2 regions of the Shewanella bicestrii genome follow, and region 2 is predicted to be linked to the other one. Evidence: predicted binding sites of a transcription regulator. Region 2 holds the regulator's gene; the other holds the start of a gene.
The links. The regulator sigma-54, encoded in region 2, starts transcription at its own class of promoters, with help from an activator protein. The targets are predictions, from matches to a motif close to GTTGGCACGNNNNTNGNNT.
Positions count from the first base shown of each region.

Region 1: CF168_RS14150 (flagellar hook-length control protein FliK) is a predicted target of sigma-54. The motif match lies at 2,151-2,169, and genes of this name have one in related genera.

Region 1 covers NZ_CP022358.1:3,256,015-3,259,410, reverse strand. Annotated here, with positions in the region: gene fliH (flagellar assembly protein FliH) at 1-332, shown strand, start outside; gene fliI (flagellar protein export ATPase FliI) at 301-1,638, shown strand; gene fliJ (flagellar export protein FliJ) at 1,650-2,096, shown strand; gene CF168_RS14150 (flagellar hook-length control protein FliK) at 2,256-3,396, shown strand, end outside.
Region 2 covers NZ_CP022358.1:3,972,205-3,975,600, forward strand. Annotated here, with positions in the region: gene lptA (lipopolysaccharide transport periplasmic protein LptA) at 1-453, shown strand, start outside; gene lptB (LPS export ABC transporter ATP-binding protein) at 450-1,181, shown strand; gene CF168_RS17435 (RNA polymerase factor sigma-54) at 1,287-2,762, shown strand; gene hpf (ribosome hibernation promoting factor) at 2,791-3,078, shown strand; gene ptsN (PTS IIA-like nitrogen regulatory protein PtsN) at 3,081-3,396, shown strand, end outside.

The sequences.
Region 1 (3,396 bases), 720 kb from region 2:
ATTCCAGTACCCAATTGAACCGTAATCAGTGGCAGTTAGAGGCCGATCCCAGCTTAAATTCTGGGGATTGTATTATCAGCAGCCAACGCTCGCTGGTGGACTTAACCCTGTCCTCGCGCATCGATGCGGTGTTTGAGTCCTTACGTAATCAACAGTCCCATTTGAGTCACCAGCAGCAACAGCGCCAAGCGGTTCTCGATGAGGAAAACGCTGCAAAACGGGGATCGAGTTCAGAGCTAGGTGACGAGGCGCAGAGCACCGAGTCCCTGAGTACAGAGTCGCAAGCTGATGGAGAGCAAGATGCAAAATCGCCGCCATCAACTGCTGAATAAATTGAATCATTGCATCGACAAAGTCCCGCCATTTCGAGCCGTCGCCAGTGGTCAACTTGTGCGCGTGGTAGGTTTAACCTTAGAGGCGAGTGGTTGCCGTGCGCCCGTGGGCAGCCTGTGCTCTATCGAAACCATGGCTGGAGAGTTGATTGCCGAAGTCGTCGGTTTTGACGATGAACTGCTGTACCTTATGCCGATTGAGGAATTACGCGGCGTGTTACCCGGCGCCCGTGTCGTCCCCCTCGGTGAGCAAGCGGGGCTGAGTGTGGGCTTATCCCTATTGGGACGCGTGCTCGATGGTAATGGTGTGCCGTTAGACGGTCTTGGCGCGTTATCGACCGAACAGCAGGCGCCAAGGCACAGTAACGCCATCAACCCACTTTCTCGCCGTGCGATTACCGAACCACTCGATGTGGGTGTGCGCGCCATCAATGCCATGCTCACCGTTGGTAAGGGCCAACGTATGGGCCTATTTGCAGGCTCGGGTGTGGGTAAGAGTGTGCTGTTAGGGATGATGACACGGGGCACGACAGCTGACATCATTGTGGTGGGACTCGTCGGGGAGCGTGGCCGCGAAGTTAAAGAATTTATTGAAGAAATCCTCGGTGAAAAGGGCAGAGCACGCTCTGTTGTGGTGGCGGCGCCCGCCGATACCTCACCCTTGATGCGCCTTCGCGCCTGTGAAACTTCGACTCGTATCGCTGAGTATTTTCGTGATTTAGGCTATAACGTATTGTTATTAATGGATAGTCTGACTCGTTACGCCCAAGCGCAGCGTGAGATTGCTCTGGCCGTAGGTGAACCGCCGGCAACTAAAGGTTATCCGCCTTCGGTATTTGCTAAATTGCCACGCTTGGTTGAGCGGGCGGGTAATGGTGGGCCTGGACAAGGTTCTATCACCGCATTTTATACTGTGCTGACCGAGGGCGACGATCAACAGGATCCGATTGCCGATGCTTCTCGGGCGATCCTCGATGGACATATTGTGCTTTCACGCTCGCTGGCGGATTCTGGGCATTATCCCGCAATCGATATTGAGGCTTCGATCAGCCGTGTGGCCCCAATGGTGATTTCGAGCGAGCACTTAGAAGCCATGCGCCGCGTCAAGCAGACTTATTCCCTCTACCAACAGAATAAGGATCTGATTTCGATTGGTGCCTATGCCCAAGGCAGCGATCCGCGAATCGATAACGCTATACGCCTGCAACCTGCGATGAATGCCTTTTTACGGCAGACCATGCGTGATGCCTTTAGTTTTGCCGATAGCCAAGTCATGCTTGGGCAACTCGCGGCACAATGTAAATAATCGAGACTGTTATGGCGAATGCCGATCCCCTCTTACTTGTGTTGAAATTAGCCCTCGATGCAGAGGAGCAGGCCGCACTGCTGCTAAAGTCGGCGCAACTAGAGTGTCAAAAGCGCCAAAATCAGTTGGATGCACTCAACAATTATCGCTTGGACTATATGAAGCAGATGCAGTCCCAGCAGGGCCAAGCCATTAGCGCTAGCCATTATCACCAATTCCATCGTTTTATTCGGCAAATCGATGAGGCCATTGCCCAGCAAAATCGTGTGGTCGCCGATGGTGAGAAGCAGAAAAACTATCGTCAGCAACATTGGCTTGACAAGCAAAAGAAACGCAAGGCGGTTGAACTGCTCTTGGATAATAAAGAGAAAAAACGCCAAGCTCTTGAGTTGAAAAAAGAGCAAAAGATGACCGATGAATTTGCCTCTCAGCAGTTTTTTCGCCGCAATAAACCCTAACCCAAGCTCGCCATTGTGCGTATAAGCTGTTTCTTCTAAATGTAACCCTCACTTATTGGCACTTTATTTGCTTGCTTTACACCAGAGATGGCTATAGCCGCATAAATTGACGTTTGCCCACACGTTTTTATGTCTTCGGGTGAATGTTTAGGAGCTGATATGCAACAAATGAACAATATCCTATTAGCGTCAAGCGCGAAAAATAGCGCTAGCTCAAGTAAAGCATTGACTCAAGATACTAATAGTGAAGACTTTTCTGCAGCGTTGGCTTCAGTCACATCCGTATCTTCCCCCTCGACTAAAACCTCTGTGTCTCAGGATGTGGCCGTCAAATCTGCCAAAGCGGAAGCCAGCACTGATGATACCAAAACTGATGATGAAGCCGATATCAACTTGATTTTCGCCCAGATTGGTATGGCAAATGAGATGAAGAAAGCGGCAGCGCCGGGCGAGTCTTTGCCGCTTGAGGCTGATATCACGGCAACGGATGATGCCGATGCCGACTCATCCTCGTTATTAGTCGATGATCAATCTCAGACCGACAGCTCTATTGTTGACGGTACTTTTTCCGATGAAATGGCTAAGTTCGCTCAGTCCACTAACACTGGCCTTGGCGATAACAAACTGAAGGTTAGTACTGAATCAGAAGACTCTGGGGCTGTCGCTCCAAAGGTGGCCGGACAAAATACTGCGCAAGCCGCCGCACAGTTATTACAACAGCAAGCCTCACAACAGAACGCCGTTGATGCTGAAAGTGTAGAACAACCGATTCAAGCTGCTGATGTCACTGATACTGAGAGTGTAGAGCCACAGATTCCAGCTGCTGATGTCGATGCTTTGGTTGCGGCCGTAACTGTTGCGGAAGCGGATAGTCAAGGCACCTCTGTTGATGAGCCGCATTTGATTGATGATGCAGCGTTACTTACAGGTCTGCGCAGCGAAAAGTTCGTTAAACCGCCCGAAAATAATATTTTACCCATTGAGGGTGAGCCCGTATTAGGGGGAAAAGAGCTTGGTACCGCAGAAATTGGCGCTAAGGCGATAAATGTGTCGACGCAGCCAGCAGATAAAGCTCTTGCACCCCAAGGTATGGGATCCCAAGTCATTGATAATCAAACACCAATCAAAGCGGCCAATGCCTCTGCGAGTGATGTATTAACGACGAATGCGGCAACAGCCGCGAATACTAACGATCTTAATACCTTAGGCACTAATGCGGCGGCTAATGTATCAGGTACCGCAGCCATCGATCCGAATCTTACTGCCGACAACCCATCCCGCGCCGAGATTTCAGCAGGCT
Region 2 (3,396 bases):
GCCGTTAGCCAAACTGCGGACATTAAAAACAACCAGATCATTTTCTTCGGTCCGGTTGAAGTCACCCAAGGATCGATCAAAATCCATGCAGATCAACTACGTGCATTTTCTGCCGAAGGGGAAAACAGCAAGATTTTAGTGGCAACCGGTAATCCTGCGACGTATAGCCAGATCCTCGACGATGGACGCCCAGCTTCAGCGAGCGCGAAAGAAATTCGCTACGAAATGGCGACCCGCACCCTAACTTTGACGGGCTCAGCGAGCCTAGACCAAGCGGGTAGCCAAGTGACGGGTAACCTCATCCGTTACGATATTATTCAGCAAAAATTGATCGCTGAGAGTACGGGTAGCGGTGATGATCGCGTGATTACCATTATTCAACCTGATAACTATCAGGAAGAGATCAAGAACCAGCCCGCGGACAAACCTGTGAAAAAACAGGACTCTAAATGACCCAAATCACCTTAAAAGCACAGAATCTCGCTAAGAGTTATAAGAGTCGTCAGGTTGTGAAAGATGTCTGCCTGACGGTGAAAACGGGTCAAGTCGTCGGCCTACTCGGCCCAAACGGCGCGGGTAAAACCACCACCTTTTATATGGTCGTGGGCTTAGTTAAAAGCGATAAAGGCCATATCTTTATCGACGATGATGATTTAACCGCCGATCCCATGCACCTGCGCGCCCGTAAAGGCATTGGTTACCTGCCACAGGAAGCCAGTATCTTTCGCAAGCTGACCGTGCACGACAATATCATGGCGGTACTGCAAACCCGTAAAGAGCTCAATCGCGATCAACGCGAAGAAGAGCTGGAACATCTGCTCGAAGAGTTCCATATCACCCATATTCGCGATAGCCAAGGCATGTCGTTATCGGGCGGTGAACGTCGCCGTGTCGAAATTGCCCGCGCCTTAGCGGCCAATCCTAAGTTTATTCTGCTCGATGAACCCTTCGCCGGTGTCGACCCGATTTCGGTTATCGATATCAAGAAAATCATCGAACAACTCAAGAGCCGAGGCCTTGGGGTACTGATCACAGACCACAATGTGCGCGAGACCTTAGACGTCTGTGAACATGCCTACATTGTTAGTCACGGAAACCTGATTGCCGAAGGAACTCCCGCAGAGATCTTAGACAATCAGCAAGTTAGGGCTGTGTACTTAGGTGAACAATTCAGGCTATAGTTACTGAAACAGAGCCAATTAGCCTTGAATTTTGGCTTATAAGCGCCATCAATATGATAACAAGCGGCCTAAATTCAAAATAATAACGTAGGGATCAGCGGTAACATGAAAGCGTCACTCCAGCTCAAACTGGGTCAACAGTTAACCATGACGCCACAACTCCAACAGGCCATTCGTCTGTTGCAATTGTCGTCATTGGAACTGCAGCAAGAGATCCAGCAAGCCTTAGACTCTAATCCTCTTCTCGAGCTGGAAGAGGAGCAATTCGACGCGCCTACCGAACGTAAGCAAGATATCGCCGATACCGACTTTAGCGAAACAACGGCCCTGCCACAGGAACAAGACAATTCCACCGTGGACATTGCCGAGTCGTTGACCAAAGAATCCCTGCCCGAAGAACTGCCCATGGATACTACCTGGGATGAAGTCTTTACCGCCTCGCCAAACTCAGGTTCTGGCGCCAGCCGTGAAGATGACATGCCCTTCCAAGGGGAAACCAGTGAAGGCCTGTACGAGCATTTAGAATGGCAGAAAAACCTCACGCCCTTCTCTGAAACCGATTTAGCCATCGCCACCGCGATTATTGATGCCATCGACGATCAAGGTTATCTCACTCAAAGTACTGAAGATATCCTCGAGGCCATGGGCAATCCTGAGATAGAACTGGATGAAGTCGAAGCAGTACTTAAGCGTATTCAACACTTCGATCCCGTTGGTGTCGCCGCAAGGGATTTAAGCGAATGTCTGCTTATCCAACTCTCCCATTTTTCGCCGGATACCCCACACCTCGAAAACGCCCGCATGTTGATCAAAGATCATTTAGATCTGATCGCTGCCCGCGACTTTAGGTTGTTGATGCGTAAGACCAAACTTAAAGAGGACGAGTTAAGGGACAGCATAGCGCTGATCCAAACCTTAAACCCTCGCCCCGGTTTGCTCATCACCCCTGTTGATGAAGAATATGTCATCCCCGATGTATCGGTATCGAAGAAAAACGGTCGCTGGGTGGTCGAGTTAAATCCAGATTACATGCCAAAAATCAATGTTAATCAGCAATATGCAGCCATGGCGCGTAGCACCAAAAGCCAAGCCGATAGCCAATTTATCCGCGGGCATCTGCAAGAAGCCAAGTGGTTTATCAAAAGCCTTGAAAGCCGTAACGAAACACTGCTCAAGGTGGCAAACTGCATAGTGCAATATCAACAGGGCTTCTTCGAATACGGTGAAGAAGCCATGAAACCTATGGTCCTGAACGATATCGCCGAGGCGGTAGAGATGCATGAGTCCACCATTTCACGGGTGACGACACAAAAATACATGCATACCCCAAAGGGACTTTTTGAACTAAAATATTTCTTCTCAAGCCACGTCGGGACTGATGATGGCGGTGAGTGCTCATCCACGGCAATCAGAGCCTTCATTAAGAAACTGGTTGCAGCGGAAAACCAGAAAAAACCATTAAGCGACAGCAAGATGGCACAGCTTCTGGCAGAACAGGGAATTAACGTTGCGCGCAGAACCATTGCGAAGTACCGAGAAGCGATGCTTATTCCCCCTTCCAATCAGCGTAAAAGTTTATAGCCTAAAGTGGAAATCGGAGGACGTTTATATGCAAATAAACCTGAGTGGACACCATATCGAGATTACTGAATCGTTACGGGCTTATGTTGAGGAAAAGTTTTCAAAACTTGAACGTCATTTCGAACAGATCAATAATGTGCACGTTGTGCTCAATGTTGAGAAAATGCAACAAATTGCCGAAGCGAGAATCAACCTCACCGGTGGTGAAGTCTTCGCGACTTCAGAGCATGCAGATATGTATGCTGCCATAGACGTCCTGATCGACAAGCTTGATCGTCAGGTTATTAAACACAAAGAGAAGTTAACAAAACACTAGCAATGGAACTTCGTACCATACTGCGGCCGGAATGCACGACCTGCGCCACTCCGGGCAGTAAGAAAAAGGTACTGGAACTTATCAGCGACTTAGCCGCTGCCCAGTACCCCACCCTCTCATCTCAAGAGATCTTCGAAAGCCTAGTGGCGCGCGAAAAGATGGGGAGCACAGGTATAGGTAACGGCATCGCCATTCCACATGGCCGATTAACCGATATAACACAACCCATAGCCATATTGGTGAAATGTGAGGAGCCGATAGCCTTTGATGCTATCGATAAACAACCTGTCGACATTTTATTTGCGCTGCTGGTGCCTG